One region of the Kitasatospora sp. NPDC058046 genome, then DNA from elsewhere that is predicted to be linked to it. Evidence: riboswitches for the same ligand, from Rfam matches in the RefSeq annotation. Region 1 holds a riboswitch; each other region holds the start of a gene.

Region 1 (3,198 bases):
CGCCTTCGGGGGAGTGGCAAAACGGATAGATCTTCACTAGGGTCTGGCGTCAAACCTATTTTCCGGAATCTCATCCCATCAGGTGAGCCCGTTGGAAGAAGGAGCCGGTCCCTTGGCCTCCCACCGCCGTCCCAAGCAGCCGAGCCGCGCACGGATCTCCGTGCTCACCGCGGCCGCTGCGACCGCGGTCGCCCTCTCCGCCCAGGTGGCCGCGCACGCCGCGCCGCAGCCGAACAAGACGGACGTCAAGGCGCAGATCGACCAGCTCCAGGAGGAGCAGGAGCAGGCGGCCGAGAAGTACAACGGCGCCAAGGAGCGGGCCGACCAGCTGCGCAAGCAGGCCGACCAGCTGCAGGACCAGGTGGCCCGCGGCCAGGAGCAGATGACCCAGCTCCAGGGCGGCCTCGCCGAGGTGGCGGGCGAGCAGTACCGCAGCGGCGGCATCGACCCGTCCGTCCAGCTGATGCTCTCCTCGGACCCGTCCGGCTACCTGGACAAGGCCTCCACCGTCCAGCAGGCCAGCACCAGTCAGGCCGAGGCGCTCAAGGGGCTGCTGGACCAGCAGCGCCGGCTGGACCAGGAGAAGACCGAGGCGGCCGCCGTCCTCGCCTCGCTGGACACCACCACCAAGGACCTGAACCAGGCCAAGTCGGACGTCAACACCAAGCTGAAGGCCGCCCAGGACCTGCTGAACTCGCTGAGCTCCGCCGACCGCGCGGCGCTGCGGGCCCAGCAGGCGCAGGACGACCGCGCCTCGCGCGGCAGCGACCGGGTCGACCTCGGCAGCCTGCCGCCGGCCAGCGGCTACGCGGCCACGGCGCTGGCCAAGGCGATGAGCAAGCAGGGCTCGCCGTACGTGTGGGGCGCCACCGGGTCGACCACCTTCGACTGCTCGGGCCTGATGGTCTGGGCGTACGGGCAGGCGGGCGTCTCGCTGCCGCGCACCTCGCAGGAGCAGGGCCACTACGGCACCCGGATCCCCTCGCTGGACCAGGCCCAGCCGGGCGACCTGGTGATCTACGGCCCCGACATGCACCACGTCGGGATGTACATCGGCAACGGCATGGTGGTCCACGCGCCGCACACCGGCGACGTGGTGAAGGTGATGAAGGCCGACGCGATGTCGATCAACACCATCCGCCGGGTCTGACGGCCCGACACGCCCGGGGGCTCCCGCGGGGGCCTGTGAAAAGCGCCACCCCCGTTCGGGGTGGCGTTTCGGGTTTCCGGCCCTTCGACGACCACATGGTGAGAACCGATCAGCCTTGTGTGCGTCAATGGTCACCATCGGTCATTTTCACAAAGGAACTTGGGTAATCTTCTGTCTTTTTTCTGACAAGGATTTGAACCGATCACGGTTCAGTTACTAGGGTCATGCTCCGAACCACCGCACTGTCGATCGCCCAGCCAGGGTGGCGGCGGTGGTTACCGTCGAGTTCGCAAGGCAGCGGGACAGGTCGAAGCGACTGTCCGACAGGGGAGCCCAGTGGTAGGGGGCGCTGCGGAGCGGAGCCGGGGAACCACGTTCCTCCGGGGTGAATCGGCGCCAGGTCGGCCGGTGGAACGGCCGTGAGGCGTCGTAGGGCATGCTTCCGGCCCGAACCCGTCAGCTCACCCGGTAGGCGGCCGTAGGAAGAAGGAGTCCGCCTTCGTGGCGTCCCATCGTCGTCCCAAGCCCGCCGGCCGCGCCCGGGTCTCGATCCTGACCGGCGTCGCCGCCGCAGCCGTCGTCCTCTCCGCGCAGGGTGCCCACGCGGACCCGCAGCCGACCAAGGAACAGGTCAAGGGGCAGGTCGACCAGCTCAACGAGCAGGCCGAGGTCGCGACCGAGAACTACAACGCCGCCCAGGCCAAGCAGCAGGACCTGGAGAAGCAGGTCTCCGGCCTGCAGGACCAGGTGGCCCGTCAGCAGGCCCAGGTCACCGAGCTCCAGGGCGGCCTCGCCGAGATCGCCGGCGAGCAGTACCGCAACGGGGGGATATCCCCCACCGTCCAGCTGATGTTCTCCTCCAGCCCGGACAGCTTCCTCAGCCAGGCCGACGCGCTGAACCAGGCCGGCAGCACCCAGAAGGGTCAGCTGAAGGAGCTCCAGGAGCAGCAGCGCAAGCTCGACCAGGACCGCAACGAGGCCCAGGGCAAGCTCGCCGAGCTGGAGTCGACCACCCAGCAGCTGAAGGCCTCCAAGGACGAGGTCCAGGGCAAGCTGAAGGCGGCCCAGGACCTGCTCAACACGCTGACCGAGCAGGACCGCCAGGCGCTGCGCCAGGCCGAGGAGAAGGCCGCCGCCGAGGCCAAGGCCAAGGCCGACGCCGCCCAGGCCCAGCAGCAGCAGGCCGACCGCGCCTCCCGCGACAACAGCCGCGGCAGCCTCTCGGCCCCCACGACCACCGCTCCGGTGAACGTGGCCCCCGGCAGCTCGCGCGGTGCCGCCGCGCTGTCCGCCGCCGCCTCCAAGATCGGCAGCCCGTACGTCTGGGGCGCCACCGGCCCGGGCTCCTTCGACTGCTCCGGTCTGATGGTCTGGGCGTACAACCAGGCCGGCGTGTCGCTGCCGCGCACCTCGCAGGCGCAGGCCTCGGCCGGCACCCGGCTCGGGACGGACCTCTCCAAGGCCCAGCCCGGCGACCTGCTGATCTTCTACACCGACGCCCACCACGTCGGCATCTACGCCGGCAACGGCCAGGTGCTGCACGCGCCCAAGCCGGGCGCGTCGGTGCGCTACGAGGCGGTCACCAACATGCCGCTGACCGGCATCGTGCGGGTCTGATCCCCGCTCGGACGTCTCCAGGCCCGGTCTCCCCCAGGGGAGGCCGGGCCTGCGGCTTTTCCGGCGGCTCGATCTGATGTCCGATTGGGGAGTGAATATTCGGGTTGGGAGGGGTTTGGACTCGCTTGCCCGGACTCGCTAACGTCTGCCACCGGACTCCCGCTCGACGGCCGCCCGTCCCGGTGCGGCGGCGGGGGCCGCGCCGCAGGATTGGAGCCGCTGCCGCCATGCCCGTGCACCGCCGTTCCCAACTGCTCACCCGGGCGCTGGTGCTGACCGCGGCCGCCGCCACCGCGTTGGGCGCGGCCACCGGAGGCAGCGCCCAGGCGGCCCCCGCCAGCCCCGACCCGGGCGACCGTCAGGACGTCAAGACGCAGGTCGAGCAGCTGTACGACGAGGCCGAGCAGGCGTCCGAGAGGTTCAACGCCGCG
Region 2 (3,198 bases), on a different contig from region 1:
CCCGCTGCTGGCCGAGGCCGTGCACGTCCGGCTCTCCGAGGCCGGGCTGGCCCGGGCCGACCGCGCCCGGCTGTTCGCCATCGCGACCGCCGCGGACGGCGTGGTGCTGACCACCGTCGGCGGCGAGGACGCGGCCGCCGCGGCCGGCATCACCGGCGTGCTGCTGGCCGCCCGGCTGGCCGTGCCGGTCGTCGCCGCCGCGCTCGACGTGCCCGGCTCGGTGGCCGCGGCCGTCAACCACCTCAAGGACACCGGCTCGCAGCGCCCGGCGCTGGCCCCGCTGGTGATCGGCCCGGAGGCGGACTCCGAGCTGCTCGCCACCGCCGCCGAGGAGACCGGCTGCCCGTCGGCCGCGCCGCTGGGCGCCTACCCGTCGGTCGGCCAGCTGATCGCCTCCACCTACCTGGCCTCGCTGCCCACGCCGTCCCCGGAGGACCTGGCACGGGCCGAGGCGGAGGCGGCGGCCGCCGCCGAGGCCGAGGGGGTCGTGGAGGGCTCCCGTGGCGCCCACGCGGCCGCCGAGGGGCCTGGCGGACGATAAGGACACCGCGCGCGGGTTCGCGCGCACCGAAGGGCCCGGAACGGATCGCGTTCCGGGCCCTTCCGCGTACTTCCCCCACCCCGTCCGTCCCGTACGGGAGCCACCCGGCAATGAAGGGGAATGTCCGTTCTGGCGCTATTTGAAAGGAAATAGGGAGCGCGGATTCACATGCTCCGATCGCGACCGCTCCCCCACCCGCCGGAGTGCGCCACTCCGCGATTCGACGCACCGTCACGCCACTCCTGAGGCGGAGCCAGTTGTCGGCTTCCACAACAGCATTGCCTGAAAACGATCATTTACGATCATGGTGAGTGGCAATTTTGGCAGTTTCCACTAAACCGTGATGCACATCACAGTGGTTTGCAGTTTGAACTTAAGTCTGATTAACGTGCTCCCCGTTCGTGACCACACGAACCCGGTCATCCGCAACGCCGAGTCCTGCCGTCGGATGTCCTGGAAGCGCGAAAACGCACCACGGCAGGAGCGGGGGACCCACAGGTAAGTCGCCCCGGACCGCTCTCCGGAACGGTCCAGGGCTAGGGGTGAAGCCGTGCTCACCGCACGGCCGGGCAACTCCAGCCCGAATCCGACAGCTCACCTCGCAGGCGTGGGAGAGGACCACGTCTTCATGCTGCCCACCAACGGCACCCGTCTGTCCGGCCGTACCCGTCGCGTGATCGCCGCCCTCGGCGTCGCGGGCGTCGGCCTCACCGTCCCCTGCCTCACCACCGGCACCGCCTCGGCCGCCTCCGTCGCCACCTGGGACAAGGTCGCCCAGTGCGAGAGCGGCGGCAACTGGAGCATCAACACCGGCAACGGCTTCTACGGCGGCCTCCAGTTCACCTCCAGCACCTGGTCCGCCTTCGGCGGCACGGCCTACGCGGCCCGCGCCGACCTGGCCACCAAGGACCAGCAGATCGCCGTCGCCGAGAAGGTCCTCGCCTCGCAGGGCCCCGGCGCCTGGCCGGTCTGCTCGGTCCAGGCCGGGCTCACCAAGGGCGGCGCCGCGGCCGCCGTTGACACCTCGGCGGGTTCGACCGCCGCCAAGCCCGCCGCGCCCGCCCAGAGCGCCAAGCCGGCCGCTCCGGCCGCTCCGGCCGCGAAGCCGAGCGCCAAGCCCGCGCAGCCCCAGACCCCCGCCGCCAAGCCCGCCGCGCCCGCCCAGGGCGACGCGCAGGCCTCCACCGACTCCGCCGCCTCCGGCAACCGGAGCGACTGGGTGCAGAAGCGCCAGCAGCAGGCCCAGGGCGGCGACTACACCGTCGTCGAGGGCGACTGGCTGTCCGCGATCGCCGACCAGCACAAGGTGCAGGGCGGCTGGCAGCGGCTGTATGACCTCAACCGCGGCACCCTGACCGAGGGTCCGGACACCATCTACCCGGGCCAGCAGCTGTCCTTCGGCGGCAACGGCCAGGCCCGGGCCGGCCAGTCCTCCGCCGGCACGTCCGGCTCGGACTTCACCTGGTTCGACCGCTCGCAGAAGTCCGGCCAGTCCGCGAACGGCGGTGCCGTGAACGCCCAGCCGACCGCGCAGCCCGAGGCCCCGGCCGCCAAGCCGTCCACCAAGCCGGCCGCGAAGCCCGCCACCAAGCCCGCTCCGCAGCCCCAGGCCCAGACGCAGACCCAGGCGCCGGCCGCGACCGGCAGCATGGCCGCCGCGGTCTCCTTCGCCCAGTCGAAGGTCGGTCAGGCGTACGTCTACGGCGGCACCGGCAACGGCGGCTGGGACTGCTCCGGCCTGACCCAGGCCGCGCTGCGCGCCGCGGGCGTCTCCGTCCCGCGCGTCGCCGCCGACCAGGCCGCCGCCAGCACCCACGTCTCGCTGGACAGCCTCCAGGCGGGCGACCTGCTGTTCTGGTCCAACAACGGCAAGGACTCCGGCGTCTACCACGTCGCGATCTACGTCGGCAACGGCAAGTACGTCGAGGCCGCCAACCCGAGCTCGGGCGTCCGCGAGCAGAGCATCGCCAACTGGGCCCCGGACTTCGCCGGCCGGGTCTGAGGACGGCGCACGGTCCACGGCGCACGGCCGACGGACGGCCGGTAACAGCTGACGGGTAACAGATAACAGCTGACAGCTTTCAACATCTGTCAGCTGTTATCCGTCAGCTGTCGGCCGTCGTCCGAACGCTGACCGCCCACCACCCCCGGGGAGAGTCTGGTCGCTCCTCCCCGGGGGTTCCGGCGTTCCCGGGGCCACGGCGTGCCCGACCGTTCCCGACCGCGGTTCCGCCCCGTTCCGTGGTGGATCGCCGCCCCAGCGGGCATGCTGCTGCTCTGCACCCGAGGAGGAGTCACATGGCCCAGGTCACCGTCACCCTCGACGCGAACCTCGCGATCGACGCGATGATGCTTTCCGGCACCAAGAGCCCCCAGGACGCCGTCGAGCTGGTCCTGCGCGACTACCTGGCCCGCGGCCGCCGCACCGAGACCCGTACCGGCGAGGCCGCCGACGGGCACCGCCTGACCGCCGACCGCCCGACCGCCCAGGAGGGCTGACCCACCCCACGGCCCGCCACGGTCCGCCACGGTCCGGCACGGCCTGCCACGGCCCGCGACGGCCGACCGCGCGCACGCCGACGGGCCCCGGAGAGCGATCGCCCTCCGGGGCCCGTCCGACGGCCGTGGCGGCCGGGGTTCAGCGCGCGCAGGCCCCG
Region 3 (3,198 bases), on a different contig from region 1:
GGCGTTGGCGCCGAGCGAGGACTTGTCCGGGGTGGCGTCCAGGTCCAGCATGGCCTGGTCGATCAGGCGCTGCTCGGTGGCGTCGTAGCCGACCAGCTCCGGGCCGATCTGCTCGATGACGGCCAGGACGGCCTTCTCGACGCCCTTGCCGAAGTAGCGGTTCTTGTCGCCGTCGCGCAGCTCCAGCGCCTCGAAGGCACCGGTGGAGGCACCCGACGGGACAGCGGCACGACCCGTGCTGCCGTCGTCGAGGCCGACCTCGACCTCGACCGTGGGGTTGCCGCGGGAGTCGAGGATCTCACGGGCTACGACGACATCGATGGACGGCACGAGGCATCTCCTTGCGAGAGCAGGGTCCGGTCTGACGGTGGTGCTGCCAGCAGGACGATTGCGGAGTCGTTACGACCAGAGCCTAACCGCCCGGGCTGCCGTGGCCGCGTCGGCCTCGGTCCCGTCTCACCGTGTGGCCCTGCTACCCACCGGTAGTTCACCTGCTTGTCCCAGCTTGTCCCACCGGAGCGGGCGAATGCGGACGAAGGGGACCGGTAGGACCGGCCCCCTTCGGACGGCGGGGTGGAGCGGCGTCGACGCCGAGCGCTCCGGCGCGGCGGCGGGCGCCCCGGCGGGCACCCCGGTCTCGGGGTGCTGCCGGCCGCGGGCGGTCCCGGCGTCGGGCGGGGCGGCTCAGCCGAGGTGCAGCACCTGGCCGGGCATGATCAGGTTCGGGTCGCCGCCGACGGTGGAGTGGTTCTGCTCGTACAGCGCGCTCCAGCCGCCGGACACGCCCTGGGCGGCGGCGATGGTCGACAGGGTGTCACCGGCACGGACGGTGTAGTCGTGGCCGGCGGCCTGCGGGGCCTGCTGCGCGGCGCGCGGGGCGTACTGCGGCTGGGCGGCGGCCTGGCCGGCGTACTGCTGGTAGACGCTCTGGTGGCTGGTCCAGTACCAGCCGCCGTTGTTCTGGTACCAGTACACCTTGGCGTCGGCGTCCCAGCCGGCCTTGCCGGAGAAGCCCGGGGTCTGCGGCTGCGCCTGCTGCTGCGGGGCGACCTGCTGGACCGGCTGCGCGGCGGGCTTCTGGGCCGGCTTCTGGGCGGCGGGCTTCTGCGCGACCGGCTTCTCGGCGGGCTTGGCGGCGGGCTTCGGGGCCTGCTGCTTGGGGGCGGACTGCGGCTTGGCGTCCGAGGAGGTGTCGACCGAGGCCGGGGCACCGCCCTTGGTCAGACCGGCCTTCTGGGAGCAGACCGGCCAGGCGCCCGGACCCTGCGAGGCCAGCACCTTCTCGGCGACCGAGATCTGCTGGGCCTTGCTGGCCTGGTTGGCCTGCGCCGCGTAGGCGGTGCCGCCGTACGCCTTCCAGGTGCTGGACGTGAACTGGAGGCCGCCGTAGAAGCCGTTGCCGGTGTTGATGCTCCAGTTGCCGCCGCTCTCGCACTGGGCGACGGAGTCCCAGGTGGAGGCCGGGGCGGCGGAGGCGCCGGTGGCGGTGAGGAGCGGCATCGCGAGTCCGACGCCGGCCACACCGGCGACGGCGATGGCCTTCTCGGCCTGGGTGCGACGACGGTGACGGCCAGTTCCAACGAACAGCATGAAGAGGTCCCTCTCCGTACGCCTGCGAGGTGAGCTGTCGGGTTCGGACCGGGAGGTGGCCCGGCCGCCGTACGCGGAAACGATTCCGCTCGGGCGGCTTCACCCCAAGCCGTGGGGAGACGGCAACAAACCTGGTTCCCCCGCCCCTGCCCAGGGTTCTGGTCGGTTTCCCGTGACGCGGCGGGCAGGATTCGGCGTTCCGCGTACGAGGTCCGCAGCTGCGAACTCCAGGGAGAGTAGACAGATCATCAGACCAATCACAAGCTCATATCACCGATATCACACAACAATTACGGCCCGTGTCCGATCGCCTACCAACAGCGGCGTTATGTCCGGATTGATGGGTGTTCACACCCCCGTCGGCGGGCGATCGGCGACGTCCCGTCAGCGCGATCTCAGCAGGTCGGAGGCGTCGAAGAGGCATCCGGAACGAGGTGCGGAGGGGCGTGCGGGGAACGGCTCTCCGGACTGAATTCCACCGGGAGTTCGCGCAGGCCACGCATGATCAGACCACCCCGCCAGCGCAGATTCTCCGGGCTTTCCGCGAGCCGCAGATCGGGCAGCCGGGAAAGCAGCGTGGCCAGCGCGGCACGCCCTTCGAGCCGCGCCAGCGGAGCGCCGATGCAGTAGTGGATGCCGTGCCCGAAGCCCAGGTGGGGGTTGTCCTTCCGGGCCAGGTCCAGGGTGTTCTCCGCCGCGAACCGGGCCGGGTCGCGGTCCGCCGCGGCCAGCACCACCAGCACCGGGTCGCCGACCGGGATGTCCACCCCGCCGATGGTCAGCGGACGGGTCGCGAACCGCCAGGTCGCCAGCTCCACCGGCCCGTCGTAGCGCAGGAGTTCCTCGATCCCGGTCTCCAGCAGCGCGCTCTCCCCGCGCACCACCGACTCCTGCAGCAGCCGGCGCTGCTCCGGATTGCGCAGCAGCGCGTAGGTGCCGTTGCCGATCAGGTTCACGGTGGTCTCGAAACCCGCGAACAGGAGGATGAAGGCCATCGCCGCGGCCTCGTTCTCGGTCAGGTGCTCACCGTGGTCGCCGGCCCGGATCAGGCCCGAGATCAGGTCGTCCCCGAGGTCCGCCCGCTTGCGGTGGATCAGCTCCAGCAGGTACGCCCGCATCCGCTTCACCGCCCGCCCCACGCCGCCGCGTTGGCCCCCGCCGTGGCGGATCATCATCCCTGCCCAGTCGCGGAAGTCGTCCTGGTCCTCGGCCGGCACCCCGAGCATGTCGCAGATCGCGTAGATGGGGAGCGGGAAGGCGAACTCGTGGATCAGGTCCGCCGAACCGCGCTGCGCGAAGCCGTCGATCAGCCGGTCGGTGAGCTGCTGCACCCGCGGCTCGAACTCGGCCACCCGGCGCGGGGTGAACGCCTTCGACACCAGCCGGCGCAACCGGGTGTGGTCCGGCGGGTCGATGTTCAGCAGGTGGGTCATCAGGTCCGCCTGCCGCTCGCCCGGGATGCCCACCCGGCCGGTGCGGTGCGCCTGCCCGCTGTGGTGCGCCGGGTTCTTCGACAGCCGGCTGTCCGCGAGCGCCTGCCGGGCGTCCGCGTACCTGGTCACCAGCCAGGCCTCCACCCCGCTCGGCAGGGTGGTGCGGTGCACCGGG
Region 4 (3,198 bases), on a different contig from region 1:
CGACCCCGGCCCGGGCGGCGACGGAGGCCAGGGTGAGGGCCTCGGCGCCCTGCTCGTCGATGAGGGCGAGGGCGTGGTCGACGACCTGGTCGGGGGTCAGTCCTACGCGGGGCATGGGTTCGGGCTCTCCGTACGGATCAGGTCGGGCAGGGGCGGGCAGCGGGCGGGCGGGGCTCAGCCGAGCTCGGCGAGGAACGGCAGCAGGGCGTCCGCGGTGGCCGCCGGGTTGTCGGCCATCGGGTAGTGCCCGGACCCCTCGATCATCGCCTTCCGCGCGCCGAGCGCGGCGGCCTGCCGGTCGGCGACCAGCTCCGGCTTCGGGAAGTCGGGGTCCTTGCTGCCCATGACGACCAGGGCCGGGCACCGCACCGCGGCCGTCCAGCCGACCGGCGCCGAGTCGCCGTGGACGTACCCGCGGGTGGCGGTCTTCCGGCCCGGGGTGCGCAGCGCGGCGACCAGCCCGTCCACGTACGCGTCGAAGTCGGCGGGCCTGGCGCCGGGGAAGGCCATCCGGCGCAGGTAGAAGCCCCAGGCGGCCGGCCAGTGGACGAGGGCGGCGCCCATCAGGCCCATGGCGCCGCGCATCAGGGCGCCCTGCGGCGGGTTCTCGACGAAGGCGTTGAGCAGGACGATCCCGGCGACCCGCTCGGGGGCGTCCCCGGCGGCCTTGACGACGGTGGCCCCGGTGTACGAGTTCCCGGCGAGGACGGCGCGCTCGATGCCGAGGTGGTCGAGCAGGGCGAGGACGTCGCCGGCGAGGGCGGCGGGGCCGTAGTCGTCCCAGGTGATCGAGGATTCGCCGAAGCCCCGCAGGTCCATGGTGACGACCCGGTGGCCGGCGGCGACGAGCAGCGGGCGCAGGTGCCGGTACGCGGCCCGGCTGTCGAGCATGCCGGGGAGCAGGACGACCGGGGTGCCGTCGCCCTGCCGGGTGTCGTCGTAGGCGATCCGGCCGCCGGGGACGGTGAGGTACTGGGTGCTCGGGGTGATGGTGCCGTTCATGGGGTCCTCCTCGGGCCGCCGGTGCGGGGCATCGGCGTTGCTGCCGATAGCCATAAAGCTAAGGCTAATAGCCTTAGCCGTCAAGCGGTCGGGCGTCGGAGGCGTCGGAGAAGAGGGGGAGGGGTGGTCAGACCCCTTCGACCTTGAACGGGTCGTGCTCGCTGAGCAGCTTCTCCAGCCGGGCCTGGTCCACCCGGGTGACCATGTCGTTGGACTCCTGCCGGTCCCGGATCACCTTCGCCAGCGTGAACGCGGAGCTGACCGTGAAGAGGAGGCCGAGTCCGAGGAAGGCCCGGGTCCACCCGCCGACCGGCAGGTAGACGATCCCCACGGCGAGGGCGGTGCCCGACAGGGCGAAGGACAGGACGGCCTGGAGGTAGTAGGCGGCCGTGGTGCGGGTCTGCATCGGTGCGCTCATGGCGTCAGGATGCTGCGGCCCGGCCGGGCCGCACATGAGTAGGCGTACTCAGATGGGGCCGTGCATGAGGGACCGTTCGTTGACGTCCGATCACCTGCCGCGGGGCTGCTCCGAACGGATGGCTTGGAATCAGAGCCTCCTAGGATTAACGTTTGATAACGCAGCGCGGTTGTCAACGCCGTACCCAGACGGCACCGTGCGCCGTCGCCTAATCCCACCGACCGGCCTCCGGGCAGGTCAGGGAGCCGGGGAACCACGTTCCTTGGGGTGAATCGGCGGGGCTCCGGCCCGGCCGTAGGAGACCTTCCTGCTCCGAACCCGTCAGCTAACCCGGTAGGCGCGAAGGAAGGAAAGGAGCGCGCCTCCGTGGCGTCGACGCACACCCCGGCACACCCGGCCGGCTTCGCAGCCGGTACCCAGCTCCTCGACCACCCCGGTCCGGACGGCCCCGAGGCCTTCGGCCCGGAGGACTTCGCCGCGGAGGCCGAGACCAACCGCCACCGGATGCCGCGTCAGACCCGCGGAACCTCCCCGCTGCTCGGCGTCACCGCCGTCGCCGCCACCCTGGGTGCCACCGGCTTCACCTCGGCGACCCCGGCCGCCGCCCCCGCCATCGAGGCCCCGGACGAGACGGCGGTCGCCCTCTCCGCCGACCCCGGCCTCGCGCTCGCCGCCCGCATCCAGAACCAGGCCGACAGCCAGCGCACCGCCGCCGAGGAGACCGCCCGGCTCCAGGCCGCCCAGGAGGCGGAGGCCAAGGCCGCCGCCAAGGAGGCCGAGGCCAAGCGCGCCGCCGAGGAGGCCGAGCGGGCCAAGGCCGCCGCCCTCACCCTCCCGGTGACGGACTACCGGCTCTCCGCCCACTACGGCCAGAGCGCCCGCTACTGGGCCAACCTGCACACCGGCCTGGACTTCGCCGCCGACACCGGCACCCCGGTCCACGCGCTCGGCCAGGGCACCATCACCTCGGCCGGCTGGGCCGGCTCGTACGGCTACCGGATCGTCGAGACCCTGCCCGACGGCACCGAGATCTGGTACTGCCACCTCTCCGCGATCACCAAGGGCTCCGGCAAGGTCGCCGCCGGTCAGCAGATCGGCAAGGTCGGCGCGACCGGCAACGTCACCGGCCCGCACCTGCACATGGAGGTCCGCCCCGGCGGCGGCGCCCCGGTCGACCCGGAGCCCTGGCTCCAGCAGCGCGGCCTCAACCCCTGACGCACCCGCCCTGAGGCACCCGCCCGGGCGGACCCAGCGCGAAGCCCCCGGCCCGGAGCACCAGCACCGGACCGGGGGCTTCCGCGCGGCGTCTCACTCCTCGGCGGGCAGCTGCGCCAGGTACGCCTCGATCTCCTCCTGGCCCGGCTCCGGCGCCAGCTCCGGGAACTCCGTCACCAGCAGCCGCGGCAGCCCCGGCACCGTCCACCCGCCGAACAGGTCGAGCGCCGCCTCGACCGCCGCCTCCTCGAACCGCCCGAAGTCCCCGGCCAGTTCCTCCGGCATCGGCCGCCCCAGCGCGGTCAGCTCCGCCAGGTTGCGGTAGCTGCGCCGCATCAGGCCCTGCTCCAGCAGCCGCCGCGCGCCGTCCGTGGCCATGCCGACCGACAGCACCCGGCCCGGGCCCCAGCCCTGCTCGTCCGGCTCGTCCAGCCAGCCGGCCGGTGCCAGCGCCTCGTACGCGGCCAGCCGCTCCTCCTCCGGGAGCTCCCCGAAGCCGGCCAGCCAGTCCCGCACCGCCGCCGGGTCCGTGACGTCCACCCCGTACGCGTGCAGCAGCAGCG

Evidence for each region. A riboswitch is a leader RNA that binds a small molecule or an ion and turns the genes downstream of it on or off. The one in region 1 is predicted to bind cyclic di-AMP.
Region 2: linked by a shared signal. The riboswitch ahead of ACFVU7_RS29150 (transglycosylase family protein) and the one ahead of ACFVU7_RS01305 (NlpC/P60 family protein) in region 1 are both predicted to bind cyclic di-AMP.
Region 3: linked by a shared signal. The riboswitch ahead of ACFVU7_RS04615 (transglycosylase family protein) and the one ahead of ACFVU7_RS01305 (NlpC/P60 family protein) in region 1 are both predicted to bind cyclic di-AMP.
Region 4: linked by a shared signal. The riboswitch ahead of ACFVU7_RS32175 (M23 family metallopeptidase) and the one ahead of ACFVU7_RS01305 (NlpC/P60 family protein) in region 1 are both predicted to bind cyclic di-AMP.

Annotation. Positions count from the first base shown of each region.
Region 1 is NZ_JBHVRS010000001.1:281,154-284,351, reverse strand. It holds gene ACFVU7_RS01310 (C40 family peptidase) at 113-1,150, shown strand; cyclic di-AMP (ydaO/yuaA leader) riboswitch at 1,488-1,641, shown strand; gene ACFVU7_RS01305 (NlpC/P60 family protein) at 1,652-2,767, shown strand; gene ACFVU7_RS01300 (C40 family peptidase) at 2,995-3,198, shown strand, end outside.
Region 2 is NZ_JBHVRS010000016.1:232,763-235,960, reverse strand. It holds gene ACFVU7_RS29155 (hypothetical protein) at 1-541, shown strand, start outside; cyclic di-AMP (ydaO/yuaA leader) riboswitch at 992-1,162, shown strand; gene ACFVU7_RS29150 (transglycosylase family protein) at 1,149-2,543, shown strand; gene ACFVU7_RS29145 (hypothetical protein) at 2,840-3,040, shown strand; gene ACFVU7_RS29140 (LacI family DNA-binding transcriptional regulator) at 3,180-3,198, opposite strand, start outside.
Region 3 is NZ_JBHVRS010000002.1:134,353-137,550, reverse strand. It holds gene eno (phosphopyruvate hydratase) at 1-330, opposite strand, end outside; gene ACFVU7_RS04615 (transglycosylase family protein) at 685-1,590, opposite strand; cyclic di-AMP (ydaO/yuaA leader) riboswitch at 1,596-1,764, opposite strand; gene ACFVU7_RS04610 (cytochrome P450) at 1,986-3,198, opposite strand, start outside.
Region 4 is NZ_JBHVRS010000019.1:197,795-200,992, forward strand. It holds gene ACFVU7_RS32160 (TetR/AcrR family transcriptional regulator) at 1-115, opposite strand, end outside; gene ACFVU7_RS32165 (alpha/beta fold hydrolase) at 175-1,056, opposite strand; gene ACFVU7_RS32170 (YiaA/YiaB family inner membrane protein) at 1,130-1,420, opposite strand; cyclic di-AMP (ydaO/yuaA leader) riboswitch at 1,616-1,774, shown strand; gene ACFVU7_RS32175 (M23 family metallopeptidase) at 1,787-2,635, shown strand; gene ACFVU7_RS32180 (hypothetical protein) at 2,729-3,198, opposite strand, start outside.